Regions from separate parts of the Microaerobacter geothermalis genome, predicted to be linked through region 2. Evidence: riboswitches for the same ligand, from Rfam matches in the RefSeq annotation. Region 2 holds a riboswitch; each other region holds the start of a gene.
The links. A riboswitch is a leader RNA that binds a small molecule or an ion and turns the genes downstream of it on or off. The one in region 2 is predicted to bind cyclic di-GMP.
Positions count from the first base shown of each region.

Region 1: linked by a shared signal. The riboswitch ahead of L1765_RS05300 (HD-GYP domain-containing protein) and the one ahead of L1765_RS09495 (Flp family type IVb pilin) in region 2 are both predicted to bind cyclic di-GMP.
Region 3: linked by a shared signal. The riboswitch ahead of L1765_RS15465 (FapA family protein) and the one ahead of L1765_RS09495 (Flp family type IVb pilin) in region 2 are both predicted to bind cyclic di-GMP.

Region 1 covers NZ_JAKIHL010000007.1:23,606-36,329, forward strand. Annotated here, with positions in the region: gene L1765_RS16095 (DEAD/DEAH box helicase) at 1-1,044, shown strand, start outside; gene L1765_RS05265 (ComF family protein) at 1,293-1,883, shown strand; gene L1765_RS05270 (metal ABC transporter substrate-binding protein) at 2,068-3,027, shown strand; gene L1765_RS05275 (metal ABC transporter ATP-binding protein) at 3,072-3,839, shown strand; gene L1765_RS05280 (metal ABC transporter permease) at 3,874-4,716, shown strand; gene L1765_RS05285 (metal ABC transporter permease) at 4,768-5,604, shown strand; gene L1765_RS05290 (Fur family transcriptional regulator) at 5,622-6,035, shown strand; gene L1765_RS05295 (hypothetical protein) at 6,235-6,420, shown strand; cyclic di-GMP riboswitch class I at 6,488-6,573, shown strand; gene L1765_RS05300 (HD-GYP domain-containing protein) at 6,660-7,202, shown strand; gene L1765_RS05305 (TIGR03826 family flagellar region protein) at 7,279-7,710, shown strand; gene flgM (flagellar biosynthesis anti-sigma factor FlgM) at 7,886-8,158, shown strand; gene L1765_RS05315 (flagellar protein FlgN) at 8,188-8,709, shown strand; gene flgK (flagellar hook-associated protein FlgK) at 8,724-10,355, shown strand; gene flgL (flagellar hook-associated protein FlgL) at 10,600-11,499, shown strand; gene L1765_RS05330 (DUF6470 family protein) at 11,583-12,158, shown strand; gene L1765_RS05335 (nucleotidyltransferase family protein) at 12,210-12,506, shown strand; gene L1765_RS05340 (HI0074 family nucleotidyltransferase substrate-binding subunit) at 12,494-12,724, shown strand, end outside.
Region 2 covers NZ_JAKIHL010000022.1:15,919-28,642, forward strand. Annotated here, with positions in the region: gene L1765_RS09445 (adenosylcobalamin-dependent ribonucleoside-diphosphate reductase) at 1-2,037, opposite strand, end outside; gene dat (D-amino-acid transaminase) at 2,433-3,281, shown strand; gene L1765_RS09455 (DUF192 domain-containing protein) at 3,454-3,837, opposite strand; gene L1765_RS09460 (type II secretion system F family protein) at 3,851-4,765, opposite strand; gene L1765_RS09465 (type II secretion system F family protein) at 4,779-5,723, opposite strand; gene L1765_RS09470 (CpaF family protein) at 5,739-7,070, opposite strand; gene L1765_RS09475 (AAA family ATPase) at 7,101-8,297, opposite strand; gene cpaB (Flp pilus assembly protein CpaB) at 8,336-9,061, opposite strand; gene L1765_RS09485 (Tad domain-containing protein) at 9,074-9,982, opposite strand; gene L1765_RS09490 (TadE/TadG family type IV pilus assembly protein) at 9,984-10,385, opposite strand; gene L1765_RS09495 (Flp family type IVb pilin) at 10,489-10,665, opposite strand; cyclic di-GMP riboswitch class I at 10,735-10,818, opposite strand; gene L1765_RS09500 (peptidylprolyl isomerase) at 11,027-11,470, opposite strand; gene L1765_RS09505 (DUF3501 family protein) at 11,707-12,291, opposite strand; gene L1765_RS09510 (rubrerythrin family protein) at 12,306-12,724, opposite strand, start outside.
Region 3 covers NZ_JAKIHL010000064.1:339-7,263, forward strand. Annotated here, with positions in the region: gene L1765_RS15450 (proline dehydrogenase family protein) at 1-786, opposite strand, end outside; gene L1765_RS15455 (sigma-54 interaction domain-containing protein) at 972-2,708, shown strand; gene L1765_RS15460 (GAF domain-containing protein) at 2,792-3,154, shown strand; gene L1765_RS15465 (FapA family protein) at 3,251-5,149, opposite strand; cyclic di-GMP riboswitch class I at 5,317-5,404, opposite strand; gene L1765_RS15470 (fumarate hydratase) at 5,600-6,925, opposite strand, start outside.

The DNA.
Region 1 (12,724 bases), on a different contig from region 2:
GATCCTTACCCTCAAACGAACCGGGAATTTTTGATTTGGGCGGTGTGTGGAGCAGGGAAAACAGAGGTGATTTTTCCTTCGGTGGAGGAAACCATAAAGACGGGGAAAAAAGTCCTGTTGGCAACTCCAAGGAAAGATGTGGTGAATGAGCTGGTTCCCCGATTCCGCAAAGCTTTTCCTTTAACGAGGGTAGTTGCACTTCATGGAGAAAGTCAGGAAAAGTGGGAAGATGGCCACATCTATATTGCAACCACCCATCAGACCCTCAGATTTTATCATCATTTTCCCCTTGTAATCGTGGATGAAGTGGATGCGTACCCTTTTCATCATGATCCGATGCTTTATTATGGGGTTCATCGAGCAAAGCATCCGCAGGGAAAGGTGATTTATCTGTCGGCTACTCCCCCTCGTGAACTTCAGAAAAAGTGGAAACGTGGATTAATCAAGGGGACCACCATTCCTGTTCGACATCATAAACATCCCCTTCCCGTTCCAAAGATATTCTGTGGATATCATCTTCAGCGTTATTTGGAGCAACATCATGGATCCCTAGACTGCTATAGGAAAATTCCAATTCTTGATCAGTTTTTACATCAAGTCGTCGATCAAGATCGGCAAGCCTTCCTCTTTGCTTCTTCCTTAAGAGAAGTGGATCAATTGTATCGATATTTAACCACTCTTTATCCCCAGTGGAAGGAAATCATCGGGTTGGCCCATTCGCGACGCAAGGATCGGACGGAGACCGTAGAAAAAATTCGCCGGGGGGAGATTCGGTTTTTGGTGACCACAACCATTATGGAGAGAGGAGTAACGGTGCCAAAAGTTGATGTGTTAGTTTGGAAAGCCGATTCTCCCATTTTTGATGAGACCAGTCTGGTCCAAATTGCCGGAAGAGTCGGCCGATCGTCGGATTTTCCTGATGGGACGGTCATTTTCCTGGCCAGAGAAAAAACCAGGGCTCAGATAAGGGCAATTCGGCACATCCGGAAAATGAATCGATTGGCAGAAAAGATGGGGTACTTATTAATGGGGAGGAAACAGTAATGAAAAAATGGATAGATCTACTTCGGACAGAGTGGGTTAAACTTTTTTCTTATTCATATATATGCATGCTGTGCCAGTCCCCTTTCTCGCCACAAAATGATTCCCAATCAGGAAACCATCCTTCGTCAGGGGAGAATTCCGCCCAGTATATTCCTCATTCGATTTTAAAATCCCTTTGCGCAACCTGTATTCATGAATTAGAATGGATCACTGGTAAAAGTAGGATTTGTTTACATTGCGGGAGGAAGTTGGAAAAAACCATGGAGGCCTCGTTAAAATTTGTTCGAATGGGAGGGGTGAGGAGGCTTTGCTGGGATTGCGAAAGATTAACAAATACATCCTTGAATTATAATCGTTCCCTTTTATGTTATACCGACGCCCTGCGTCAGTGGATGTATTTATACAAATATAAAGGGAAAGAAACCCTCTCTTCTGCCTTTTCCAAGCTGTTGGCTACCGGTTTTAGTGAATTTTATTTAGATGTTCACATTGATCTTATCACATCTGTTCCCCTTCATCCAACCCGCCTGCTGGAGAGGGGATTTAATCAATCGGAACAAATGGCAAAGGGATTGTCTGGGATGATAAAGATTCCTTATCGCCCGCTCTTGCTCAGGCAGAAACCAACAGAGAAACAAAGCAAAAAGGACAGGCAGTCCCGTTTAATTTCGATAAGAGGAACATTTCATCCTCTGCTTCAGTCCAGTTCCATGATTCAACCAAAACATGTGCTTATCGTGGATGATGTTTATACCACCGGTGCCACCTTGGAAGAAGCAGCAAAGGTGTTGAAAGGATGTGGCGTCCAAAGAGTTTATTCTCTCACAGTGGCCAGGTAATCCGTAATAATTCCGTATTTACAGGCATAATCTTAAAATATACACTAAAAATAAAGGGTATTAGTGGCCTTTAGCCAGCAAATAAATCGTAATAATTCCTATTTACTTCTGCGGCGAAGAGGGTTATAATAAGCAAGATCCGCTCTATTACGGAAAAGACGAAAAACGGAGGGAGTACAATTAAATGTGGCGAAACTTTAGGAAAATCACGTTTATTATATTAGGTCTCATTAGCATATTCATCCTATTGTCGGCATGTGGCGGACAACAAGAATCTCAACAGTCAGCTCAACAACCACTCAACCCATCAAGTTCAAAGGAATCCACTGAAGAATCTGCAAAGGTAAACGGGAAGATATTGGTTTATACCACCATCTACCCCTTATATGATTTTGCCGCAAAAATTGGTGGGGATCAGGCAGAGGTTGTCGTCATGGTTCCCCCTGGAGTGGAATCCCATGATTTTGAGCCCAAGCCCAAAGATGTGGCTCAATTGAACAAAGCAAATATTTTTATTTACAATGGGAGCAATTTTGAACCATGGGCAGAGGATGTGCTGCAGGCGATCAACACAACGAATCTAAATGTAGTTAATGTCAGCGATCACGTTGAAATATTGGATAATGATCCCCATGTTTGGTTGGATCCCTTAAGGGCAAAGGATATGGCTCGTGCAATCAAGGAGGCCTTTGTTCAGGCTGATCCTGGGAATCAGGATGTTTATGAGGTCAATTATAATCAGGTCGTCGCAGAACTGGACAAATTGGATAAGGAATATCAACAAGGGCTGGAGAATGTGATGAGTCGTGATATCATTGTATCCCATGAGGCGTTCGGATATTTGGCCAACCGCTACAATTTGAAGCAAATTCCAATTGCTGGACTATCTCCTTCCGATGAGCCCAGTCAAAAGGAATTGGCCGAAATTATTTCTTATGCCAAGGAAAAAAATATAAAATATATCTTTTTTGAAACCTTGGTTAGCGGAAAGGTTGCAAAAATGGTTCAAGAGCAAATAGGGGCAGAGCCCCTGACACTAAATCCTTTAGAAGGATTGACAAAGGAGGAACAAGCCCAGGGTAAAGATTATTTCTCTGTTATGAGGGAGAATCTTGAAAACTTGACAAAAGCCCTTGGGCAATAAACATGAATAACAAAGGCAAAGATCTATATGGCCCATCAAATCACATGTCCTCTGAAAATCATGTGCCAATCATTGAGTTAAAACAGGTCTCTTTTTCCTATGGTAAGGAGAAGGTGTTGGAGATGGTGGATATGACCTTGGAAAGAGGGGAGTTCTTGGGATTGGTCGGACCAAACGGAGCAGGAAAATCCACCTTAATCAAAATTATCCTGGGTCTATTAAAGCCTGATGAAGGGGAAGTGAGGCTGTTTGGTCAGCCGATGGCGTCTTTTCAAGACTGGTCCAAAATCGGATATGTGTCCCAAAAGGCCAACAGCTTCAACTCCGGTTTTCCGGCTACGGTCTTTGAAGTGGTCTCCATGGGCTTGTTTGGAAAAATGGGGCTGTTTAAGTGGATGGGACGAAAGGAAAAAGAAAGGGTGAAAGAAGCCATTCACATGGTTGGTCTTTCCGATTATGCCAAGAAAAATATCGGGATGCTTTCAGGCGGACAGCAACAGCGGGTCTTTATTGCCAGAGCCCTTGTCAGTGACCCGGAGCTCCTGATCTTGGATGAGCCTACTGTTGGGGTAGATGAGCCCTCGGTCAATCAATTTTATCAATTGCTGCAAAATATGCATCAGAAAATGGGTCTTTCCCTCTTGTTGATCTCCCATGATATTGGAGTGATCAGCTCAAAGGTTGATACCATCGCCTGTTTAAACCGGACCCTGTATTTCCACGGGGGGCCGGAGGAATTTTTGGAAGAACAGCAGCAAATTTTAGACAAAACCTATGATCATGATGTTCGGGTGATCCAACACAACCATTGATTGTGGGCGATAATTTAGATATGGGGTGCCGCGGATGATTCAACAACTATTACAGTTTCCGTTTATGCAACATGCGTTCCTTGCCGGAATGGTAATCGGGTTGATTTCTCCGGTGATTGGGGTTTTTCTGGTGGTAAGAAGAATATCTCTTATCGCCGATACATTGGCTCATGTGACTTTGGCAGGGGTGGCGGCAGGGATCTTTATAAATTCCTCCAATTTTATCATGCAATCCGCGAATCCGTTTTTGGTCAATCCTGTTTATATGGGAATGGGGTTTGCAGCGGCAGGCTCGTTGTTTGTTGAACGGATGCAAAAGGTGTATCGGTATTATCAAGAGTTATCCTTACCCATTATCTTATCGGCAGGTACAGGGCTTGCCGTGATTTTTATCAGCTTGTCCAGCGGTTTTACCCAAGATTTATCCGGATACTTATTTGGAAGTCTGATTGCGGTCTCCAAGTTTAACCTTCTGGTAATTATACTGATCGCCTTTCTGGTGATTGGGACCGTTCTTTTACTGTATAAAGAGTTGTTTTATTTGTCGTTCGATCAGGATGGGGCGGTAACAGCCGGGATTCCCAAGAGGGTAATCAATCGATTGTTTATCCTGCTGGTGGCCCTTGTTATTGGCATTTCCATGAATATTGTCGGTATTTTGTTGGTTTCATCCCTGATTACGTTGCCGGTAGCCGCCAGTTTGCAAATTGCCCGCAGCTTTAAACAAACCTTTTTGTATGCAATTATTTTTTCCCAGGTTTCTGTACTGGGCGGACTCGTTGTATCCTATTGGATGAATTGGTCTACCGGGGGAACCATCGTTTTATTTGCTGCAGTTATTTTATCTGCAGTGACCATTGTAAAGAAACTCATTTAAGAGGATGTTCAAAAAGGACAGACTCTTTCACAGGCATCCGGAGGATTTATTATGATTTCATTTTTGCTTCAGTATGAATTTGCCCAACGGGCCCTTTTGACGGGGATCCTCATCGGAGCGATTACCCCTCTTGTCGGTGTTTTTATTGTGGCCAGAAGGCTTTCCGTCATCGGAGAGGTGCTCTCCCAAATGAATCTAGCCGGTATGGCTTTCGGTTCCATTCTCGGGGCTTCCGTTTCATTTTTTCAGCCGATTGGCCCGGCAGTCTATGGAATGCTCTTTGCGGTGATAGGGGCTCTTCTGGTTGAGGTTCTTCGGCGGATTTACCGACATTTTTCAGAATTGACCATACCGATTATTCTGTCATTTAGCTTGGGACTTAGCGTGGTTTTATTTAGTGCCAGCGGCGGATTTAATGCGGATTTTTATGGATATTTATTTGGAAATCTGATGGCGGTGACACAGGACGAGTTTAAATTAACCATCGGAGTGGCCATACTAGTCCTGGTTACCATCAGTCTGTTTTATAAGGATTTTCTCATTCTTACCTTTGATGAGGAATACGCATCTGCTTCAGGAGTTCGCATTCGCTTGGTCCAATGGATTTTTATCCTGCTGATGGCCCTAGTAATATCCGTTGCGGTCAGGGCAGTCGGAGTTCTCTTGGTATCCGGTTTGATGGTTCTTCCGGTGGCTGCCATGTGGATGCTTCCCGGTGGGTTCAGAAAAATTATGTGGTTATCCGTTCTTGTTAGTGAGCTTTCTATTTTGATTGGATTTGCAGCATCCTATTACTTCAATTTGGCTTCCGGTGGAGCGATCATTTGGGCGGCGTTTCTCATTCTTTTAATGGTAATGGTCGGACGTCGATGGCTAAGGAAACATTAGCATAGGGAGAGATGATGATGAATGTGGAGATGGCACTACAGCGTTTGAAGGATCGCGGATACAAGTTTACTGATAAAAGGGAAAAACTGGTCAGTATCTTTGCACAGGAGAAAAGGTACTTGTCTGCTAAAGAAGTATTGGAACGGATGCAGGAGGATTTTCCCAATCTCAGCTTTGATACCATATACCGTAATTTATCCCTGTTTGAGGAGTTAGGTATTCTGGAGGAGACGGAGTTAAAAGGAGAAAAACAGTTCCGTTTGGCTTGTTCAGGAGAGGAACATCATCATCATTTGATCTGCACCCGATGCGGAACGACCAAAAAAATTAGTTTATGTCCGATGAACGCCGTCCTTGGTTCTCCCGAGGGCTTTTATATCACCGGACATAAATTTGAAATCTACGGGTTTTGTGAAAACTGCTATGAATAGAAGATGAATAAACCCAAGATTAGACAATACTAGTGATGATTCGATAAAGGGTTTGACACAAGTCCAGTGGAATTAATATATAGTTGCATGATACTAAGTCACTATTGCTTAACCTTAATTTCTATCTTATGACCTACTGTTCTTCTGTTTTGTATTCATTAAGATGAATGATATAAGATTGAATCATGGGAGTCTGATTATGAAAAAAAAGAAATGTCCTTCCTGCGGGAAAACATCATATGGAAGTCGTGATGAAAATTGGCATTGTCCTTATTGCGGCAAGGACATCTCCGATGTTCCCAGTGAACCTGTAGAGGGTGATATGGCTGAAATTCATGATATTTTATCCGAGGAAGAAATTATAAGAATATTAAAAGGATTATAAATGATGGTTGTAACTTTTCCATCTTTTAGTTATAATTTACGCAAAGAATACACGATATATATACTCCCTTCGATAAAGGCAAACCCGTTCGAAAGGCGGGGACGCAAAGCCACAGGTCTAAGGTCACGGGACTAGGACAGCTGGGTTACCGAAAAGGTAGGTTTTTGACCATCCTTTTAGCGATTAAGCAGATTCATCGAAGGATGGTTTTTTATTTGTACAGGGGAGAGAATATTTTAATGAAGGATCGCCTATTACATGAGTTAAAATATTATCATATCGAAACATTTTATCATTCCATTCGCGTTGCCAGTTTGTCAGTGAGAATGGCCAAACATATGTTGTATCCCGAGGAACGATTGGAAGCGCTTTACCACGGGGCTTTATTGCACGATATCGGAAAACTGAAAATCGAAGAGGCTATTTTAAATAAGCCGGGCAAACTTACCAATGATGAGTGGTGCATGATTATGAAGCATCCCATTATTGGTTATGAAATCTTAAAAAAGTATGATTTCAATTCAGATGTAAAGAGTGTTGTGCTCTTTCATCATGAAAGATGTGACGGATCCGGTTATCCTTTTCAACTTGAAGATTCCCAAATTCCTTTGAATGCCAAAATTGTGGCGGTTGCTGACAGCTTTGATGCAATGACTCATCACAGGGTTTACAGCCGAGCAAAATCTATAAGGAAGGCCCTTGAAGAATTAAACGGGCAAAAGGGTCTAAAATACGATTCTAAAGTAGTGGATACCCTTCAGCAAATTCTTCCCCCGTATTGAGACGAATTTCCTATGACAAAGGGAAGGGGTTGTAGTAAAATATGGATAAATCCTATACCTGATGGGAGGGGGAGACATGGGGTTAGGACAATTGGCGAATTGTCCCCAATGTGGGAAGCTTTTTGTAAAAACGATCCATGACATTTGTCCCGATTGTTACAAAGAGATTGAAGAGGATTATGAAAAATGTGTCGCTTATCTAAAAAAGAAAGAAAACCGCACCGCCAATATCTATGAATTAAGTGATGGAACTGGTGTATCTGTCAGCCGTATCACCCGGTTTATCCGGGAGGGGAGAATCTCTGTGTTGGGATTCCCTAATCTGGGATATCCCTGTGAATCCTGTGGAAAGATCATACGTAAAGGCCACTTGTGTGACGATTGTGCCAACCGGTTAAAAAAGGAATGGAAGTTGGCTGCTGAGGATGAAAAAAGATTGCGAGATGCGAAGAATAAAGATTACGGTGGATATTATCAGGTGAAGGAAAAGTTTAAGGAAAAAGATTAGGAAAACGGGAATGCCCCCAGCCTCCAGAGGCGGGGGCATCCTGCTTCCAAGACTCTGGGCCAACCGTTTGATCGGTTTAAGATGAAAAAGGGCTAAATGTTTTTCTCTCTTTTACCGACAATGTTAATAAGAGACTTTCGACGTAGAAGGCTGTACTAATTTGAGGTGAATAAATATGAGAATCAATGAACCGAATCGTATCGGTGCGTTAAATGCGTACCAGAAGACCCAGGGTGTTCAGAAAAAAGGTAAAAATGAACTGATGAAAAGGGACCAAGTGGAAATTTCTACAGAGGCCAAGGCCATGTTGGAACAAGCTGCTCCACTGTCTGGTCCTGAGCGTCAGCAAAAGATTAATCAGTTGAAGGAACAGGTACAGTCCGGCCAATATCAGGTGAATTCAGAAAAAGTGGCGGATAAGGTTCTTCGCTTTTGGAAGGGAATCTGAAATTTCTTTGGCAAATGGGGTGAATTGCTGTGACTGCCATACAGCCTTTAATTGCAGTGATGGATGATTTGGTTGAACAGCATCAGGAATTACTGAAGCTAGGATACCGCAAGAAGGAAAGCTTAATTTCAGGAACCATCGATGAATTGGCCAAAATTGTTCAGGAAGAAGGTCGTATCGTCCGATCGGTGGCAAAACTGGAAGACGAAAGGCAGAAAACAGTGGAGCTCTTCCTCTGTTCATCAGGATTGTCGTTAAGTGATGTGACGATGACCGATGTCATTCAATTTGTCACCCATTCCAAGGAAAAGAAACAATTGCTGGAGATTCAGGAGAAGTTGACGCAAACGATCCAGGAGATTCAAGAGCTAAACCAACTAAATCAGCAATTACTGGAACAGTCCCTAGCCTTTGTTAACCATTCGATACAGTTGATGACAGAAACCCCTGAGCAAAACATGATATATAAAAAACCAAACCAAAAACGGATGGGTCAGGATGCACAGCATCATCCGGGATCATCCAGGGGTTTTTTTGATGCAAAAGCTTAAATGAGGTGTGTTCGATGCGGTCAACCTTTTCAGGTTTAGAAATAGGAAAGAGAGCGCTGTTTGCCCAGCAAACCGCCCTAAGCGTAACCGGGCATAATATTGCCAATGCCAATACAGAAGGCTATACTCGGCAGAGTGCAGTTATGAAAACCACCAGCCCCCAGCCTGCTCCCGGAATCAGCAATGCTAGAATTCCTGGCCAGATGGGTACGGGGGTTCAGGTAACGGAATTGGTTCGCCTTCGGGAGGATTTTCTTGATCTGCAGTTCAGGGGGGAAAACCAGTGGTACGGCTATTGGGAAGCAAAATCAGATACCCTGTCCAAGGTGGAAGTAATTTTAAATGAACCTTCCGAAACCGGACTACAAAATACATTGGATAAGTTTTGGCAGGCGTGGCAAGACTTGACGAAGGAACCGGAAAGCCTGGCTGCCAGGGCTGTAGTGAGACAGAGAGGGATTGCGGTGGCGGAAACCTTCTCATTTATTTCCCGCTCATTGGGACAACTGGAATCAGATATTGATACCATTATTAAAGTGAAGGTGTCTGAAATTAATTCAATCGCTACCCAAATTAAAGATTTGAATGACCAAATTTCCCGCGTAGTTCCCCATGGTTATCAGCCAAATGATTTGTATGATCAGCGGGATTTATTGATTGATAAGCTGTCCAAGCTGGTGGATGTAAAAGTGACACCAGCTCAATATGGTATGGTCAATGTGACGATCAGCGGCCAAGCCTTGGTAACGGGAACCAATACGGTAACGATGGAAGCCACTCCTGATCCTGGGAATAATAATCTGGTAAATGTTACCCTTGGCGGAGCAGACTTTACTCCTGCTTCCGGTGAATTGTTGGGGTTAATGGAATCCCGTGGGATGCAACAGGATGGGCAATGGAAAGGGATTATCGCGGATATTAAGAATCGCATCAATCAGCTAGCGACAACCTTTACCCGTGAGTTGAATACGGTTCACCGCCGCGGGATGAATATGGATGACATTAACGCTAGAAAGGAATATGATGCGTTGATGAATGATTCTGATCCGTCTAATGACCCATCATCTCCTCCACAGTTGGATAATTTGCCGTTCTTCGTGGATAAAACGTGGTATGAGGCGAATAAGGGGCAGTATACTTTGGTCAATGATGGCTACAAATCGATAGATCCCAATACCATTCCTGATCCTAGCACTGCGGATAACATGATGGTAAATCCGTTAATTTTGAGTCGCCTCGACAAGATTGCCGCTGCAAAGCCGGAGGAAATGACCGCTGAGGAGCAGCTTCAATTTGGAACCTCCTTTGAAGGGGATGGCCGTAATGCCAGGGACATTGCCGCCCTGAAGTACAAGCTGATACCTGAGGGGTTAGGGGATACCTCCACCATGGATGATTTCTACCGCTATACCATTTCACAGTTGGGGGTGGATTCCCAGGAAGCCCAGCGTCTGATGCAGAATGCTGAGGTATTAAGGGGGCAGGTGGACAACCGCCGTCAATCGGTTTCCGGGGTATCCCTTGATGAAGAAATGGCGAACATGATCAAGTTCCAGCAGGCCTATAACGCTGCTGCCCGCAGCATTACCACAGTGGATGAGATGCTGGATCGGGTGATTAACGGGATGGGACGGGTAGGCTTGTAGATGATGTTGAAAAAGTACGCCAATTGATAAGCGGCCAATTTCTTCGTTCCGTTGTACCTGTGCTGCTCACGTAGCTTCATCTACGCTTCGCTGCTCGGTACTGCCGTGCCTTGAAATTCTTGCTTCTGAATTATCTTTTTTTCAACTTAATTTATATGTCGCTTAGCTAGATTTACAAATTAAATAATCGCAGCTACTGGATGCAAGAATCTAGACAGTTTAACCTATTAGGTAGGTGAGAGAAATGAGTTTGCGTATCACTCAAAGTATGTTAAACAACGATATGCTTCGCAACCTGTCCAAAAGCTACAGAACGATGGGAAAATATCAGGATCAACTGGCTTCAGGCAAGAAGATAAATAAACCCTCAGATGATCCTGTGGTTGCAGCAAGGGGGATGTTTTATCGATCCCAATTGATGGAAATCGAACAGTTTCAGCGTAATGTGAATGAAGCTCAGAATTGGATGGAAATTACTGATACATCAATGGGAGAAGCGAATGATGTATTACAACGTGCAAGAGAATTGCTAATTCAAGCTAGCAATGATACCTATGCCCAGGGCTCCATTGACGCCATCGCTGCAGAAATTGAACAGTTAAAAGGGCAATTAGGGACCATTGCCAATGCCAGTATTGGTGGAAGATATATCTTTAATGGAACATTAACGAAGTCCCCCCCATATGATACAAAAGCAGGCAAATGGGCAAGTCAGACCAGTAGTCAAGATATTCGTTTGGAAATGAATAAAGGGATTTATTTGGCGGTTAACGTGGTGGGGAACCGTATCTTTGCGAATCCATCTGCTAGTGACGGAATGTTTGGATTGTTAGATAAGATTGTCAATGATCTTCGTTCTGGGGATAAGAGTCAATTGGGAAATTATTTATCTCAACTTGATGATCAGATTGATAACCTCCTCTCAGAACGTGCAGCATTAGGGGCCAGGATAAATCGTATAGAGTTAGTAAAGTCCCGTCTGGATGCGGCACAGGTAAATACAACCAAACTGATGTCTAATGAAGAGGATGCTGACATAGCGAAAGTAATTACTGACTTAAAGGCGCAAGAAAATGTGCATCGAGCTGCGTTATCTGCAGGGGCAAGAATTATTCAACCTTCGTTGGTGGATTTTATTAGGTAGTTGTTAAATTGACCAAGGAAATTAGTCAAGTTTTTCTAAAAAGGCTTTTATATTGATATTGATCATATGAATGGGGTGATTGGATGCAGCTGCCCCGTATTCAAATTGAACAAACCTATGCCCAAATTGGCATAAAAACAACGCCATCCACACAAGAAATCCGTCAACCTCAAGCTGACTTAAATTTAAGACAGATTCCCGCCAAATTGGAAATTGAACGGATACCTTCCAGGCTAAACATTGATCAGAGCCAAGCATGGGCAGAAGTTAATTTAAAAGATCCGATTCAATTGACAAGGGATGAATCCGAAAGGGCAAAGCAATTAGCCTTGGAAGGAATTGCTCGCATTGTTGAGGAAGGAAACCAACTGGCCGCCATTGAAAATCAGGGAGATTCAATCGCGGAAATTGCTCTTCAAAATACCATCACAGGGCCGGTTGACTATAACGTTGGGTTTATCCCATCCTATGGGTCGGTACGTATTGATTATCAACCAGCTCAACTGAACTTCAATTGGACCATCAACGGTGTTGAAATGAATCCAGTGATTAAACAGCCGGAAATTTCATATCAACCTGGGAAGGTAGAAGTGTATGTAAAACAGAAAAATAGTATATCCTTTCAAGTAGTAGGATTATATAAAGATTTAAGAATTTAGGGCTGAATAAGGTATATTCTGCTCAATGAAAAGAATGGAGTTATTTATAAAATGCGGAGAGATCTAATTTTAAATCAAGTAAAAGAAATCTTATCAAAACACCTCCATCATTTACCCGTTAGAGTTTATTTATTTGGTTCATGGGCCAAAAATGAAGAAAAGAGATCCTCAGACATCGATATAGCAATTTGGTATAAACAACCACTGCCAGAAAATACATTATTCAAAATCCGTGAGGCATTTGAAGAATCTGCCATTCCTTATAAGGTGGATGTTGTAGATTTAGTTGAAGCTGCCCCCTATCTATCTGAAAAGGTGTTTAAGGAGGGAATTGAGTGGAACGTTTAAGAGAGAGGTTAACTTTAGCTGACCATGCATTAAAGACATTAGAAGAGGTATTGAAAATTAATAAACCAACAGCAATTGAACGTGATGCTTCAATCCAGAGATTTGAATACACCTTTGAGGTGGTATGGAAAGCAGTAAAACAATATTTGTATGATATTGAAGGGCTGGATATTGCTTCTCCAAAAGGGGTAGTACGAACTTGCCGTGAAATCGGGATT
Region 2 (12,724 bases):
GGCACCCGATAATTTCAACGGACGACGACGATATTCTTTTTCTACCTGAGGAGGTATGGTTGCTGCTTTAACAGACTCACTGGTTGTTCCCTTTGTCCCTTCCTTTTTCACTTCCTTCTTCTCCTCTTTGCTCAGCACCTGAATGTCACGGCTACCATCTCGGTAAATGGTTACCCCTTTACATCCAAGCTCAAAGGCTAATTCGTACAATTTCTTGGTATCCTCCACCGTAAAATCAGCAGGGGCATTGGCTGTTTTGCTAATGGAACTATCCACCCAGCGCTGAATAGCGGCCTGAACACGAATATGATCTTCTGCTGATAAATCCATCGCAGATACAAAATAATCAGGCAACACATCAGTATTGTTCTTTTCCAGGTACTCTTTAGCAATAGGCACATACTGCTTGTCATAACCTAAGCGGCTTTGACGGAAATATTCGAAGGCGAAGAACGGCTCAATTCCGGTAGAGGTCCCCACCATCGTTCCGGTGCTGCCAGTAGGAGCCTGGGTCAGCAAAGTAACATTTCGAATTCCCTTCTCAGCAATCGCTTTCTTCACTTCATCATCAAACTGTTGCACAAACCGGCTTTGTAAGAATTTCTCCTTGTCAAATTTGGGAAAAGATCCTTTTTCTGCTGCATATTCGGCAGAGGCCAAATAAGCTTTCTTTGCAATAAAGTTGTATAGCTTGTCCAAAAATAACAGGGATTCAGGGCTTCCATAGCGAATCTTTAATTTGATCAGCATTTCAGCCAATCCCATGGTCCCTAATCCAATCCGCCTTTCATTCTTCTGATTTTCTTCGTTTTCCTTAAAATGATATGGGGTCACATCAATCACATTGTCCAGAAAGCGAATGGACAGGGCAACAACTTCACCTAATTTGTCCCAATCCACATCTCCATCTTTCACAAACTGGGATAAATTGATGGAGGATAAATTACAAACCCCCCATGCTGGCAAACCTTGTTCTCCACACGGATTGGTACAAATAATGGGATTATAGTACCAGCTGTTGGACATGTCATTATAGTAATCGATAAATACCACACCAGGTTCTGCAGACTTCCAGGCAGATTCTATGATGGTATGCCAAACATCCCTTGCCTTCACTGTTTTATATACCTTCACGTTTTTTCCAAGTTCTTTCCACTTCTTTAAATTGCCGTCCCATACTTTATCATAGTCGGGGTCGGAGGTATCAGGGAATACCAAGTCCCAGTCACCATCTTCCTTCACGGCTTTCATAAAGTCATTGCCGACACATACGGAGAGATTGGCATTGGTGATTAAACCCATATTCTGCTTGACGGTGATAAATTCAAGAATATCTGGGTGCCAATCATTTAACATGAGCATTAATGCTCCTCTGCGAGATCCACCCTGCTCAATTAATCCGGTTGTATAGCTGAATAGACCGCCCCAGGAAACGGAACCGCTGGATGACCCGTTGACTCCTTTTACCAGGGCCCTTCTGGGACGGAGGGAAGAAAGATTAATCCCTACTCCTCCACCGCGGGACATGATTTCCGTCATTTCCGTCAGGGTTTTCATGATGCCGCCCCGGCTGTCATGGGGTGATGGGATGACATAGCAGTTAAACAAGGTAAGTTCATCACTGGCACCTGCTCCGGCAGCGATGCGGCCCCCAGGCACCAATTTCCAATCCTCCAGCAAATACCGGAATTTTTTCTCCCATTCTTTTCTTTTTTCAGGTTTTTCCACCGAAGCAATGGCTTTTGCCAGTCTGTCCCACATTTCTTCAGGGGTAAGCTCAAGGGGTTTAATCAATTTCTCAAGCTGGGAAGAGACGACCTGTCCGCTTCTTAAGCGAATAACTACCTCTTTGCCATTTCTTTCCAACACTTCTCCGACTTCTTTTTTCGGAAACTTTGGATCATCATGGGTCAAAACGAGAACAGTGTCCCCTGTTTGAACATGATCTGCATCCAAATCCTTCAGAGCATATCGATCGAGAAAAATCTTTTCACTCAGTCCTTCTAACCGCTGAGACTTTTTCACTGATGTTTCCATATCTCAACCTCCAGCATAAAAAGATAGAGCCCTTACATTGTGCTCTCCACATGTTTTTGGAATTCGTATGTATGATAAGAGCTACGGAACTAACATACCATATTTAGAAGGAAACATCAATATATAGTGTCTTATTTGATACGTTTATACTATATATTGTATTCGAGAACACACTTTTTCATTTTGTCAAATAGAAATTAGGTAAAAAATTCATAAAAACAAGAGTAAAATTCTTATTTTCGCATGTTATCACCCGTTTTCTTCTTCTTTGAGATTTGACAAATTTTTTTCATTTTCACTTTTCGAGTGCCGATGATAGGTGTACAATAGAACAAAAATCATTGATTTCTGTTTTCATAGTAAAAGGCAAATATATCATACGAGGAGTGATTACGATGATTCTTTATCAAGATCGGTTCATGGAACGGGACGAATTACATATTGACGTGGAAGACCGGGGTTATCAATTCGGTGATGGAGTTTATGAAGTCATCAGAATATATAATGGGGTACCGTTTTTAATGACCGAACATCTTGAGAGATTGGAAAGAAGTGCAAAAGCAATTAAAATGTCCCTCCCCTATTCCTTGCATGAATTAGATCTTAAACTAAAGGAACTGGTTTCCAACAATCAATTAATAGATGGAATTATCTATCTCCAAATCACAAGGGGGGTAGCTCCTCGAATTCACCAATTTCCCCAAGGGATAGAACCGGTGCTTACCGCTTATGTCAGAGAGTTGCCAAGACCTCTTGCACAAATGGCTAATGGCGGAAAAGCGATTCTGGTTGAAGATATCCGCTGGCTCCGTTGCGATATCAAAAGCTTAAATCTTTTGCCGAATGTTCTGGCCAAGCAGGAAGCCGTTGAAGCAAAAGCCATCGAGGCTATTCAACATCGCAATGGAACCATTACAGAAGGCAGTGCATCCAATGTATTTATAGTAAAAAAAGGGACCATCTATACCCATCCTGCCAATCACTACATCTTGAATGGAATCACACGACAGTTTGTCTTTCAATTGGCAGGGGAACTTGGTCTTCCCATTGCTGAAAAAGCCTATACGAAAGAGGAGCTGCTTACCGCTGACGAGATCTTCTTTACCAGCACCACTGCTGAAGTCTCCCCCATTGTAACCGTTGACGATCAGATCATAGGTAATGGAAAGCCTGGTCCTGTCACGATTCAGCTGCAAAAGATTTATGATCGATATGTTGCCGATTTATCTTTGGAAAAACATTAAAGTAACAAAGCCTTCCGTTGGAAGATGAATAGATAGGCTTTGTTGTAAAGAGCTTACCGCCACTTTACAACTACTTAAGAAGCGGAGTATTAGTGGCGGTTGGCTAACATGGTCAAAAAACTCTTCAATAAAATTCTTAAACTCTGTCAATGCAGCTATTTTGAACATCCTCTTATACAGACGGGAGCTTATCTGAAGGCAGCAATCGAATGATGTCCCCCTCCATCGTATGTGAACGGGATATTGTTCCTGTCGGCAATTCTAGTACCGCATCAGCACCTTTTGAGAAAATCACTTTTCCTGAAGTTATTCCCTCCTTCCATCGAATCACCTGATATTTCCCCTCCGCTTTCTTTTTTACAAAGATCACATCCAAGGGAATCTTCATAAAGAAGGTGTGAACGGATGAACAAGGAATCAAACAAATTCCTTCCCCCTTATTCAATTCCTTTTTACCCAGAAGACCTTTAAGACGGGTATAAAAATGGTTGGCCCAGATAATACGGTCTCCCAATATTTTGTGGGTTCTCTCATTGATCACTGTAATCCGGTTCAACTAAAGTTCCCCCTTACTTCAGGAAAAAATCCATAATATTAATAATGGCTGGACCAATAATTAAAATGAATATGGCGGGAAATACGAAGAATACGAGGGGAAACAAAATTTTAATAGGTGCCTTCATCGCCTTTTCCTCTGCTCGTTGCTTTCTTTTTTGTCTTATATCCACAGATAAAATCCGCAAAATATTTCCTATACGAACACCCAATGTATCCGCCTGAATCAGCCCGCTTACAAATTGATTTACATCATCCAAATGAATTCGTTCAGCCATCGCCCGTAACGCTTCCTTCCTCATTTTTCCCATTTTCATCTCATAAAGGACACGTCCAAACTCTTCCGCCAAAGGCCCGCTCCCTTTTTCCACAACTTTTGCCAAACTGGAGTCAAAGCCAAGCCCTGCCTCCACACTGACGCACAGCATATCCAGAAAGTCGGGCAAATCCTTTTGAATGAGTGTTTGTCTTTTGGTTACCTGGGTTTTTAAGTAAAAATGAGGAAAATAAAATCCTGCAAAGATAAAGGAAAAAAATAATAGCCATTTGCTTAAGTACTCATTAATGGGAAAAGAGATGGCAAACCCAATCCCGATCCCCATCAGCAGAAAAACCAATCTCCACGCTAACCACTCAATAATATGAAATTTGGCGGATAACCCGGCCCGCTGAATTAATTGCTGTTCATGAATACGAATGGAATCAGGTGCTAATTTAGATGCAGATTTTCCAATTGTTTTAAATAGAGGCTTTACAATTCTCTCTTTAAAAGGGAGGGAAAGATTGGAATCCTTCTCTTCCACCTTCTTCTCCTTTAATTTTAATAGTCTCTCCTGTACTCGCAGAGAATGCCGAAACAGGATTTGTAAGCAGAGAAAAATCCCCACCGTCAAAGTCATAAACAAGAAAAAAATACCGGCCCATAGCATCGCTTATCCTCCCCTATACCTCAATTTTGACAATTCTTCGGATTAAAACGGCACCAACCAATTGACTAGCAAATGCTATCCCCAACATAAATAATCCCATCGGATTTTTTATAAGAATCGATATATATTCAGGATTGACCAAATAGAGTATCACTCCTATTCCGGGAGGAAGAAGCATAAATATAAAGCCTGACATTCTTCCTTGGGCAGTCAGAGTCTTGATTTCACCCTGAATTCGGGTTCTTTCCCTGATGGTTTCCGCTATAGAGTCTAAGATCCGGGCCAAATTCCCACCCACCTGTCTCTGAATCAACATCGCCGTAATAATCATATCCAGGTCCTTACTTCCAATTCTGCTGCTAAATTGGATTAATGCTTCTTCTACGGGCAGTCCTAGCTTCATTTCCTGGATGAGCCGTGTCACTTCATCAGATAAAGGGGGCGCCATCTCTTGGGACAGCACTTCCAAAGACTGTATCAATGAATATCCTGCCTTTAATGAATTGGAGACCATCTGAATCATCTCTACCAGCTGACCCTCAAGCCTTTCCTTTCTTTTCTGCTTCCGCAACCGGACATAGAGAATGGGAAAGCTAGCGAAAATGAAAGAAAATGGAAAGCTCCTCATGAGATTCTGAGTAAGTAACCATCCAAGAAAGAAACCAGTCATTAACAGAAGTAACTGAAATAAGACAAATTCGCGGTTTTTAATTGGCAAATTGGCTAATTTTAAATCATTTCTCAATTTGTCATCCAACTTCTGAATGAAGGATACTTTTGGCATAGGCTTTTCCTTTTTTTCTTCCGATACTTCTTCAGCATGACCTGCTTGATGATATAAGGCAGTAAGTCCCTTCATCCTGTTTCTGATTCGTCTCTTCTCCAGTGAAAAGAACTGACTGATCCACAGAAATATAATAAAAGCTGTAGTGAAAATGAAGATCAAAAGTAGCCACATTTGTTAATCCCCCATTCACTGAAACCATTCAGTACTAATGGGAATTCCTAAATCCTTAATCTTTTCAAAGCATTTTGGTATAATTCCTGTGGCCCGAAACTCCCCTTGAGAATAAATGAAAAGATCCTGCATGGTAATGACTTCCCCTTCCATTCCCAGTACTTCAGTAATCTGGGTGATTTTTCTCGATCCATCCTTTAATCGGTTCTGCTGTACAATCAGATTAATCGCCGAGGAAATTTGTTCACGAATGGCTTTAATCGGAAGATCCATTCCAGCCATAAGTACCATCGTCTCTAAACGGGAAAGCATATCCCTTGGAGAATTGGCATGACCTGTCGTCAATGAGCCATCATGACCAGTATTCATGGCCTGCAACATATCCAAAGCCTCTCCGCTTCTCACCTCTCCCACTACGATACGATCCGGTCTCATCCGCAAACTGTTTTTCACTAAATCGCGAATGGTAATTTCACCCTTTCCTTCCACGTTGGCCGGCCGGGTTTCCAAAGTAACCACATGTTCCTGACGAAGCTGCAGTTCTGCCGCGTCTTCAATGGTGACAATTCGTTCATTCGATGGAATAAAGGAAGAAAGAACATTTAGTGTGGTGGTTTTTCCAGAACCTGTTCCTCCAGAAACGACGATATTTAATCTTGCCTTTACACAAGCCTCCAAAAAATATGACATCATTGGAGTCAAGGTTTGAAAAGATATGAGATCACTGATCGTAAATGGATCTTTGGAAAACTTCCTGATCGTGATACAGGGACCCTTTAAAGCCAAAGGAGGAATGATGGCATTTACCCGGGAGCCGTCGGGAAGTCTCGCATCTACCATAGGAGAACTTTCATCAATTCTCCTTCCAAGGGGGGAAACGATTTTTTCAATAATCCTCATGACGTGTTCATGATCGCGAAAACGAACTGGTACCTGTTCCAGTTTCCCCTTTCTCTCAATGAAGACCTGATGGGGGTGATTCACCATCACTTCAGAAATTTCCGGATCCTTTAAGAGGCTGTCAATCGGCCCATACCCTCTGATTTCAGCCAAAAGTTCCTGAGTAATTTGTTCGGTCTCCGCTTTGGACCACAGTTTGTCATCCTGGGATAAGAATCGTTCAATTAAGTCTATCATTTGCTTCTCTGATTCTGCTCCTTCATCCAAATCGTCTTTTCCCAGCTCTTCTACCAGCAATCGATGAATTTTCATTTTAATCTCGGCATAGGGGTCATGATATTGATTAAAATCTATTTTTTTCTCAATGGCTGATTTGGTTACTACTGATTTTGACATTCTTGATCCTTCCAATTTCTTTTCCTTTTCCATTCTTTTAAGTAACGACATGGAGTATTCACCACCTTAAGGCTTAATATCTTAAACAAAGGAAAACCATTTTTTCTTCTTTGAACCAGACCTTAATTCTCCTTCTGCTACAATTCTTTTGCTTAATTTCTCCACCTTTTTTGACCATTTTCCATTGCTGCTTATGAGGGGCTCCCCCCGATTAATGGCCGAAGTCAGCAAAGGTTCCTCAGGTAAAGTTTCAAATACATCGAGATTCAAGATCTCTTTTATATCCTTTAGCTTTAATCCATAGGGAAGATCACTTCGATTTACAATTAATCTGATTTTTTTCTTGTCAAAATGAATGCTGGATAAGACCTCTAATACCCTTTTATTATTCTGCAGTCCTGTCATATGGGGCGTTTGAAGCAATAACAGGGTATCCGTCTGGTCAATGGCTTGCAACACTACCTCTGAGAACTGAGCCGGCGTATCGATCACAATGAAGTCAAATTGTTCCTGTATCAGCCGAATGATCCGTTCCACATGCCTCCCAGTGATCAGTTCTGCCTGTTCCGGCTTCACCGGTGCCGGAAGGACTTTTAATCCGGACGAATGGTCCAAACAAAGGGCAGCCAACTCTTCTCCACTCATTCGTTCCACTTCATTGATGATATGATATAAAGTTTGTCTGGGACTTAGGTTCATTATATTTGAGATATCTCCAAACCATAAATCCAAATCCAGAAGAACTGCCTTTTTATTCCTTTTTACCAACTGTATAGCAGTATGAACGGCCAAACAAGTTTTTCCTGTGCCGCCGCTGCCGCCAAAGACAGTAATTACTTTAGGTGAGGAGACAACCCCTTCTTCCATTAATTGATGGGTATAAACCGTGTTCTTATATTTTTTTATCATTTGAACCACTTGCAAAATGGTATTGATCAAATCATCGGGAGAAAATGGTTTAATAATATATTCCTTTGCCCCGGCGCGCATCGCTTTTTTTAAATAATCCTGTTCTCCTTGGACAGAGACTACGATGACGCCCGCCTTAGGGACTTGAAGAGATATTTTTTCTGTTGCCTCTATCCCATCCATCTCCGGCATATTAATATCCATAAGAACAATATCCGGCTGCAGTTTTTTGGCCATTTCCACCGCTTCTATTCCGTTTGCAGCTTCCCCAACCACTTCAACACCTTCTTCGAAGGATAGAAGGCGTCTGATATTTTCCCTAGTCTCCGCGATATCATCAGCAATTAAAATACGAATGTATTCTTGCATCCCTGTTCACTTCCTTCTAGGAATCATATAAGCCTGATTTACTTTAAAAGTTCCAAACTGGTGACACCGTTTGTGTTAACCCTTTCTTGACTATTCACCGGACGTAGTAATAGGCGAATACTACCCTGTTCTTCTGCCAGAGTGAGTATTTCGGCTTCAACTGGCTTAACTTCAAGGGTAATGGTCTCCAGCTTCACTTCTTCCTGCTTGCGTTCTCCTCCTTCTTCAACGGGAAAAAAGGTGGTCCCGACCGACAATACCTGAACATCCTGAATAAAAATCTTAGATTTAGCTGATGGTTCCCCTTCCTTTGGATTCGATATCACATAGGTACCGACCACATCCACCCGGTCCCCCGGCTGAACCAATCCTGCTAATCCCATCACCGGATTATAAGAAAGGGTTATGGCTCGATAGCCTTCAGAAATTGTGTACGCAAAATGATCCGTTACCTCATTTGGATCAATCAAGCGGCTGGACATGATAGGCTCATCCTGAATGATGGCTGTTCTAGCATATTTACCCACCACATCTTGAATATTTCGCATCATTTTTGGATGAAGAAATGTTCTATTAATTTCTTTCATTGTCACCATTTCTTGAGTAATTAAAGTTTTTGGGGGAATTTCCCTGGCAGCAACCACGATATTCACGTTTTGAAGCTGAGCTTCTTTTTTTTTCTCGCCATCCATATATAAATAAAACAAGATTGTCGTAATCGAAGCTAAAATAAGAGAAATGATAAACAATATTTTTTGATTCATATGTCTTTCCCCCTAGTTGACCAACTTAACACCATAAAGACCATAACCCCCTGCTTGGGTTGAAAAATCACCAGGATAAACCATTTGAATAAAACGGCCGGTAATTACTGCCCTTCCCCGGTCATTTTCCACATCTTCCAAGTAGAAGGCAGCAAAACCGACAATTGTAACTTCATCCCTGCCGGATGCTTCATCTAGTCCGTCAACCACAGGAACATATACCACCCGCGGACAGTCACGGGTTGCCTGTGTGAAATCATCACAGTCACTGTTAGACAATAGATAATCTAACGCTTGTCTTGTAGGTCCTGCCATGTTTCCGGGTTCTGTGGAAACCTTCATACCAATGGAAAGCTCTCCTTCATAGCCGTATTTCAAGTTATCCCGGTAATTGGATGCCCCCGATCCCCCCAACGCCAAAGCACCATAGTTACCGTTACTTCCTTCCCCTCCGCCTTCCTTTAAACGGTACATCTCTCCGTATTGAAAGGATTGCTTTTCTATTCCCAGTGGCGCAAATCCTTCCCCTTTTGAAATGACACCAATTTGGGCAGTGGAAGCGGCACTAACAGGAAATGTAGTCCTGCCAAAAATTTTTGCAAAAAATAGAGGGATCTCTTTCATTGCTGTGGCACTTACCATTTTATTACTGTAATCAACATAGACATCCAATTGGCTAACCCCATTTTTCTGAGCATAATTGATGGTCATTTCTCTGGCCGCATCCTGACCTTTCACAATATCTTGAACACCGGCTAACACAGCGGCATCCAGGGCATTTTGCAGCTTCTGGTCCTCAACAAAAATTTGTCCTGCATCAACCACAAGGGCGGAAAATCCAAAAAGTGCAGTGATCATCAATGCGGTAAAAAGAATGGCATTTCCACGTTCTTCATTTATCAATTGAATGAGTTGATTCATGTTATTCCACCCTCATAACCATTTCGGCTTTTAGAGGGAATGGGTCAGGAATAAGCGTACGAAACAAGGGAGTGAGAAGCGGAACATTATAATTGATCGTCACTTCAACAGGCTCGCCCCTTTGGCGTAAATCAGTATTGGGAGTAATTTGAATGGTTAAATTCTCCTGTTCCAAATCGCTGGTTTCCCTCTCAATCACCTGCTGCATCTGTACATCTGTAGCTGACACGCTGCCATACCTAACAGCATCCCTAGCGGCCTGATTAATCACGAGGTAAGAATAAAAAATTCGTCCAAACTCAGCTATTCCTAATAAGAGAAGGAGAAGAACCGGGAGAACTAAAGCAAACTCCACCAGCGACTGCCCCTTTTCTTCGTGAAGCTTACTCCCAAAAAAATTCATTCCAATCACACCTCCCAGCATGTCATATTCCTCTGAGAAAAAAGGCCCTTGCCCCATATTGAGGAAGAGCCCTTTTCATTTTCTTGTTCTACATATTTTTGGATCATGGGGTTACTCTAGTGTTAATATCGTTAAACAGTGCACCTAGACCACCACTCATTGCCGTTAATGCGACAGCGACAACAACTCCAACCAATGCGATGATCAGTCCGTATTCTACCAATCCTTGACCTTTTTCATCCTTCTTTAACCAACTCAACCAATTCCACAGCATCATCATGATCGGTTCCTCCTTTAATTTTGATATAAGGAACACTCTCACGACTGATTGTGAGGGATAACCTCTGCAATCAGCAACCCGGCCACCATAGCATCTAGCCTTAGGTCCTCGGCTTTGCGTCCCCTCCTTTCGGAAGGTTTGCCTTTGTTTCTGCAGAGAGTGTATTTCCTTGTTGACATCATTGTAAAAGATAGGCCCATGATTTGGTATCCAACTAACTCCCTGATTTTTGGGCAGGACCAAAGTCCCATTTTTTACCCACAAAAAAGACGATATAGGGCTTAATTCCTATATCGCCTTTGACTCCATCCTCAAAAAACCAGATATTATTGTGGGCTCCTTTCGGATAAAAATTGTAGCGTTAACGGTTCACTTCATATACTTCTACAGTTCTCATTTTATCTTGTCCCCTGAACTGATCGACATGTTCCATTCCGGAAATCACTTTTCCAAATACGGTATGCCGCCCGTTAAGATGGGGTTGAGGCTCATAGCAAATATAAAATTGGCTTCCCCCAGTATCCTTTCCGGCATGGGCCATGGCCAATGATCCCTGTTCATGCTTATTGGGATTATTCTCTATCTCACATTTTATAGTGTAGCCTGGACCGCCGGTTCCAGTTCCATATGGGCAACCGCCCTGGGCCACAAATCCGGGGATCACCCGATGGAAGGTTAATCCATTATAAAAACCACTATTAGCCAACTTTTCAAAATTGGCAACGGTATTTGGTGCATCTTTTTCAAACAGCTCCAAAACAATTTCTGCTCCATTTTCCATCGTTACTTTAGCTTGTTTAGCCATCATGACATCTCCTTTTACTGAATTAAGAAATCTCCTACGTTCTTCAGACTTGAATTGAACCTGAACACTTTTTCGACGAACTCGATTAGCTGACATGTGAATGTTTAGTTCCACATACACACGATTATAAGGAAAAATAGAAGTAAAAACAAACCGTATAGGAACAAAATCCCATACGGTTAAAATTTTATGTCACAATTTAGACAAAATGATCAGAATCGATTAGCTCTAAAGAACTATAGTTCTTGCTGGAGCTGTTTTTTTAATTGAACTAGTGTTTTATCAGGTAGAATCGTTTCTGCATGATAATTTTGATGGTTAACCTTTAAAGTTACCTTTGAAGCCTTCAGAAACTTTTCTATTTGCTCATCTGAAAAGGGAAAGTGGAGATAATGAACAGATTGTGTGTAATCCTCATCTTCTTCCCCTTCTCCCGGTTCGTAGGATTGAACAATTTCTCCGTCAAAGTGAAGTTGAACTGCTTCTTCAATCCCCACTATCGTTTTGTTAAAGGCCCTAAGTTCATTCTGATTGGGAATTTCAATAAAAAGGGTCATACTTAACTCTTTCTCCTCCGGCAGAAGGTCATTATATACTTCCAACATTTCCTCAAGATAATCTTCCCGAGTAATCTGCTCTGCCCGAATCATTTCCTGAATCTGAAACCAAACCGTTAGTTTCGATTCAAAGAGTCCGGTCATTTTATCACTAATGGTTACCCGGAGACCTTTTTTCTCTTCTATCACTTCCTGTAAAAATTTAAACTGAACCTTGACATACTGGTCGTAAGGAAGCAAATCTTCTATACTCAGTTTTTTCATCACACAACTCCTAGTTATCCATTGAGTTTTTCTAATATTTTCTTAAAGGTATTGGCATGGGCTTTTTCAGATTTAGCCATTACTTCAAACCATTCCGCCACTTCTTCAAATCCTTCTTCCCTGGCCACTCTTGCAAAACCGGGATACATTTCACTAAATTCATACTCTTCACCGGCTATGGCTGATGCCAGGTTTTCCTTCGTTGTTCCTACAGGCATATCAGTTACAGGATCTCCAGCACCAAATTTTAATAGCATATCAAAGTGACCAAAGGCATGGGAAGTCTCTCCATCACCAATTCGTTTAAAGGAATTGGCTACATCCTCCAGCCCTTCTGATTCCGCGTGTTTTGCAAAGTAAAGATATCTCCGGTTAGCTTGGGATTCTCCCGCAAATGCCGTTTTTAAATTTTTTAATGTTTCGCTGCCTGCTA
Region 3 (6,925 bases), on a different contig from region 2:
CTCCAATTGGGATTGGGTACGGATTCCATACAGCATCTGAAACTCAAATAAATTCCGGGGAATATTCTCCTTCTCAGCCAAGTCTTTCGTAAATTGAATAATGTTGTCATCATGGGTGGCAACGGCTGTATAATTTCCGTTGTTCAAGTGCATTTTAATTAGTTTTTTGAAATTCTCATCCACATCTTTTTTCTCGGGAAATGCCACCTCAGCAGGCTCTTTGTAGGCTCCCTTTACCAATCGCAGATTGGCATTCCATCCGTTTAAATCCTGAATGTCTTGTTCGCTACGGTATAGATAAGCCTGGATAACCAAGCCCACATTATCAAATTCTTTCCTTAATTCCTTGTAAATATCAATGCTTACTTGGCAATGGGCATAGTCTTCCATATCGATCCTTACGAAATTCCCATGCTTTTTCGCAGTCTCCAAAATCCTTCTCATATTTTTCATGCATAAGTCTTTGCTGATATCTAAACCCAATTGGGTCATTTTTAATGATAAATTTGAATTCACCCCTGACTCGTAAATCGCATCCAATGTACGAATACAATAATCTGCCGATTCATTTGCTTCTTCCTCACTAAATACGAATTCACCAAGATGATCCAACGTGCAGACTAAACCTTGTCCATTTAATTCTTTCACCTTCGCAATGGCTTCTTCAATGGTTTCCCCGGCTACGACGCGCCTTGCCCCAAGTGCTAATCCATATCTTTTCGCCATACGATTCAACCCGCGGCTTTTTGAGAGAAACAAAAAGAAATTCTTTAACAGTTGATCCATCTTCATCCCTCGCTTTTAAAGTTAGTTTTATCTGGTAAACATGCAAATATCACGCCAAAAAAAATCTTGCTTTTTTAAGACTTTTTACACTAAACTGAAAGGTGTCATACATATTTGTTCAAGCAAAGTGTTTAGTTATCCTTATTTTTTATACAGTTGTGTTTAATAGAAGGAGTTGAAAAGATATGATGAAACTTACACCCCTCCTAATTTTTGATGAAAACGCCACCATCCATCAATTGCTCCATTCGTCTTTAGGACCTAAACCTGCTCTTATTTTACGCGACACTAAACCTATGGGGGTAATCCCACAGGAATATTGGCCATTTTTTCGAACCCTTCCTATGGATATACCTTTACGTCAGCTTCCTCATTTAAAACCTGTTTTAATAGACCATCAAACACCCTTTAAAGAAATGATTCCCCTCTTGGGCAAACACTCACCAATTAACACAGCTTTTATTATTCGAAGAGTTCAAGAAGATGATTTTGGCTATCATATCATTCTCTGGGAGGAACTCATCCGGGAATTAAAAGAGAATTGTGAAACGAATCAGCTGCTGATGAACTCATTGCTTTCTACGATGTCGGAAGCTGTAACCATTGTAGATGAGAGCGGGACCGTTTTGGTTTGGAATGAAGTGGCTGAAAAAGTGTATCAAATCAGCAAAGATTCCATCATTGGCAGACCCATTGAAGAGTATTTTCCAACGGGGTCCATCAAGTTGATGGAGGTTTTGAGCCACGGCATCCCTGTTAGAAGAACCTATCACATTCCCAGACCAGACCGGCATGTGATGATCAATGCTTCACCGATCAAAAAAGAAGATAAAATCATTGGGGCCATTTCAACCGAACAAGATATAACCGAACTGGTTCGTCTAAATGAAGAGTTGACTCAAACAACCGCTCATCTTCGCCATTTGCAAAAAGAAATGAATAAAAACCACCCTGCCGATGACCCTTTTTATCCGATTAAAGGACATTCTTTTTCCCTTCGCACAACTGTTGAAAAGGCAAGAAAGGTAGCAGCCACTGACGCTACTGTCTTATTAATGGGGGAAAGCGGGGTAGGAAAAGAATTATTTGCCCAAGCCATTCACCTGGCCAGTCGAAGAAAACAGCATTCCTTTATCGCGATAAACTGTGGTGCCATTCCTTCTGCATTATTTGAAAGTGAGCTGTTTGGTTATCAAGGGGGGGCCTTTACTGGTGCTGAAAAAGGAGGTAAGAAAGGAAAACTGGAACTGGCTGACGGCGGGACATTATTCCTTGATGAAATAGGAGAATTGCCTTTAGAATTACAAGCAAAATTATTGCGCTTCTTGCAGAATCAACAATTTTATCGTGTGGGAGGAACAAAACCGATCCAAGTAAACATCCGCATTTTGGCTGCAACCAACCGCCCGCTGGAGGATATGGTAAAGGAAGGGCTGTTCCGTAAAGATTTATATTATCGCTTAAATGTTTTTCCATTGGAAATTCCTCCACTTAGAAACAGAAAGGAAGATATCCCTGATCTCATCCAGAAATTTCTTTATGAATTGGCTGCCATTTATGATAAACCCGTTCCATTGCTGACCAACCATGTCATTGATCGTCTGGTTCAATACGATTGGCCGGGAAACATCAGACAGCTTCGAAATATGGTGGAAAGAATCATGATTCTGTGTGACGGTGATGTGATTGAGCCCCATCATTTGCCAATGGAAATATTGGAAAATGAATCACATGAACCATTGCAAAAAAAATTCCTGCCGACATTACCGCTAGAAAATACACCGCTAGAGGAAAAAACAGAACAGGAAAGAATCATTGAAGCACTCAAAATAACCTATGGGAATAAGAAAGCAGCCGCAAAACTGTTGGGTATTTCCCGGGGAACTTTGTACAATAAGATGAAGGTTTACGGGTTAAGGTAAATGTTTTTTCCTTAACTTACTACAACCATTGGGGCAACTTTCTTGTTACAATGGATTTAAATGATGAAGGGAGAGGATTTTCTATGTCTATTGCAACAGATATCACTTCATTGGAATTGATTGCAAGGGTACATAGAACCACGATTTCTACTCAATTATTTGAAACCATCGTACATAAACTTGTTTCCCAAGTGAACCATATTGATTGGGCGGCAATTTATTGGCAAGATGATGACCTTAGATATACAGTGACTTCTTCCAATGGAGAAATGTATCCCCCTGAGGATGTTTTATCCAAATTAAAAGTACCTATATTGGGACCTGAGCAATCCCCTACGGGATATCTGGTAGTTACTAGCTTTCAGTTAACCCCCTTTGATGAAACGGACTTATCCACTTTAAATACATTGGCAAGTGAAATTAGTCAAAAAATGTTTTTAAACTAATCAAAGGATAAAGTAACCATTTAGGAAGAAACCCGGGAAAGGCAATTGCCTTTGCGGGTTTCACTTTATTTCTAAGTGATTGATTTTGATACCCATTCAGGAGCTTTCGATGATTAATTTACCATCCCGCACATATGCGACCAAATGATCAATTGGTTTAAAAATTTCTTCTGAACGGCCCTTAATGGTAATCCTTCCATTCTTAAATTGAGTCGATTTGATCATCTCTGCAGCGATTAAATGAACTTCTCCTCCTACATCTCCACCAACCATGGAAGCAATAATATTTTTCCCTGATTGTACCCGTCCTCCTCTACAAACGGCATCCAACTGAAAAAAGTAGATGTTTTCCTTTGAGAGAAGTTGGCTGTTAAAGGTTCCTGCTCCTTTAATTAGAATATTACCATTAGCCTTTATTTGAGACAGGGTGCATTGTGATATTTCTACATCGGCATCTGGCACCTGCATGGATTCTATCCAAGTGATTGCCTCTTTTAACTTCGATACGGTTTCTTTTACTTTCGATTGAGAAGAAGTCCCCATTAACTCATATGGTTTGGTGTAATAAACCAGCTCATGATACACGGTATCAATTTCATCAGGCACCTCCTCCTTGATTTGCTTCATTAGCTCCTCTACTTTTTTAACCATTGATTTTATTCCTGAAAATTTGGTTTCCATTAATGTGATTAACACCCGGCCCAACGAAACATTTTTCCCACTTGAATAGGCAATTTTCAGTACGGTTAAACAGGCCGTTTCCAATGCAATAAACTTCTCCAATAATTGACTGAATTGCTGATATAACTGGTTATAAATGACTCCAAAATATCCTGAATGGATAGAGCTGTCTACAACATTCCCCTTAATTGTAACATTTCCTGTTGCCGTAATGGTGGAAGAAAAAACACTTCCTGAAATAAATACGTCCCCCAAAGCTTCAATGGTCATTCCATCTAATACATCCCCGTAGACAACCACATCTCCGGAAAATACAATATTTCCTGTTTCTATATCCAAATTTCCACTCACGATAAACGTGCGGGTAATATCTACAAACTTTACTCTCCCCGAGCCAGTTACCCTGGGACGCCCTGCCTGTTGAGCAAGCAAAATCCCCTCCTCATTCAGGCTCACGTGGTCCCTGGGTACTACCTTTACTTCCTTTACGGGTCTAGGATGAACAACCTGACCAAATACATCATACCCTGGTTTTCCAGGCACAGCGGTATGTATCTTTCCAATGAGATCTCCCTTTTTAACCGAGGGGATTTTGAGTCGGTTCCTAAAGTCCACTTTGCCCTGAACTTCTTCCAAGGCTTCCTCTACTTTTGTAGATACAAATAGCTCTAAAGAACCGTCTTTCCCTTCAACGGGAGGAACTCCTTCAACAACACAGACAGGCTGATAAGAAGGGTTTCTTATCTCACGATGGATCACACTTAATTTGATGAGTTCCCTTTTTACCTTCAACTTAACCAAATCGGCATATACCTCCGATGTGGTTAATTCCCTCATCTCCTCTTTAACTTCTTTGACACGAAGCGCCAAACAATGGACAGGCTCTGCATCCACTAGTTCTAATTTACATTTTTTCAACGCAAAGACGGTAAGGGTTACACACATGTTATCTTCTGTCACTTTCAACTCATAAAGCGGTGTATCTTCGATTTGCCACTCCAATTGATCAGTGGAAGAAACCATGACTGTTCCTTCGACAGGTTGTCCATTTTTCATGAGAATAATTGGCGGAAGTACTTTAATTTTTGCTGAACGCCCATCATTTACTGGATCCCTTACGATAATTTTCCCGTCTTTTACTTCAACCGTTCCATCATTTTCAGAGAAATAAAACTCATCCAATTCTTCCTCAACTTCAGGAAGCTGAAAAAGAAATTCCTCCTCTTCTGCTAGCCCCTCTTCATGGGCAGATTTCGACATTTCCTTAATTATACGCAGCAAATCTTTGTCTGTTAGCTCATCCGATCTACCCATTTAAATCACCCCTTCTCCAATAAATGACTGCGATTTCTATTAACTGGGGGGGAGAAACTTTTCCCTTTGCCACAGTTCCCTTTTCCGATAATTGAGCAAGAGCCTCCAAAAAACAAAACTGTCCTTAGAGGACAGCGGTCACCAGTTTATCCGATGGCTATATCTATTTTGGCAACTCAGCCATCCTAGCCGTTTATCGACCTTAGATCTGTAGCTTTGCGTCCCCACCTTTCGATGGGTTTGCCCTAAACTCTTTTTTCTTAGTATTAAATTACCACCAACCTTTACATCTGTAAACATTTTTCGACAAATCCTTATATTCACGAACTAAACATGCATGACCCAACAGGTCACAAATGGATATGAAAATGTATTTTCCATATCTAAAATTCCCCACATCCACACTGACTAAAAAAGTGCGGGATATGATTGATTCCCGCACCCTTATCCTTATTTGAAAACAGGTTCCTTAAATTGTGCCAACTTCTCCAAAGACGACTTCTCGACATCCGCATGGAGGCTGTTTCCATGGGAATCCATCGTCACAATCGCAGCAAAGTTTTTCACCCGCAGATGCCACATCGCTTCAGGAACACCAAATTCGAGAAAATCAACGCCATCCACATTGGTGATACACTCGGCATAATATTGGGCCGCTCCACCGATGGCATTTAAGTAAACACCGCCATGTTCTTTTAAGGCAGCCAATGTTTTAGCACCCATACCACCCTTGCCGATAACCGCCCGGATGCCAAACTTCTTCATAACATCTCCTTGATAGGGTTCCTCACGGATACTGGTGGTAGGGCCTGCAGCCTTCACCTGCCACTTGCCGTTTTTATCCTTCAGCATCACAGGTCCGCAGTGATAAATCACTGCTCCATTTAGATCAACAGGGGCATCGTGATCCATTAAATATTTATGAAGGGCATCACGACCCGTATAAATGGGGCCATTAATAATGACCACATCCCCGACACGCAGATTTCTAACCTGCTCTTCTGTTAAAGGAGTCTGAAGCACAACTTCCCTGGTTGCTTTTATAGAATCTAACCCTTCAGGAGTCTCTTCTTTTTGATCCAGATCAATTAAGCCATCTTTATATAGCCATTCCTTAATTTCACCGTTCTCTTTATCCAAGATGACTCCCAAACGACGGAAAGCCCAGCAGTTATAGGCCACGGACACAAAAAAGCTGGCTGGCAAGCGGTTGATTGCTCCAATTTTGCAACCTAACAAGGTGGTGTTTCCGCCAAAACCCATGGTTCCAATGCCTAAATCATTGGCTTTATCCAATATATATTCTTCCAATTGTGCCAATTCCGGAACAGGATTCACATCATCCAGGTGGCGGAGCAATTGCTTCTTGGCATGATGGTAACTGGTGGTTCTATCCCCACCAATCCCAACGCCGATAAAACCTGCTGAGCATCCTTGCCCCTGGGCCTGATAGACTGAATGAAGAATGCACTTGCGTATACCATCGAGATCACGGCCAGCCCGCCCCAATCCCTCAATTTCCATTGGAAGGCTGTATTGAATATTTTTATTTTCACATCCGCCGCCCTTTAATATAAGGCGAACATCAATCTCATCTTTTTCCCATTGTTCGAAATGAATTACCGGAGTTTCTGGACCAAGATTATTGCCGCTGTTTTCTCCAGTCAGTGAATCGACAGAGTTGGGACGAAGTTTCCCAAGTCTGGTAGCTTCGGCAATCGCCCATTCAATATCCTTTTTCATTTCAATCTGATTGACGCCAACCGGAACATGTAT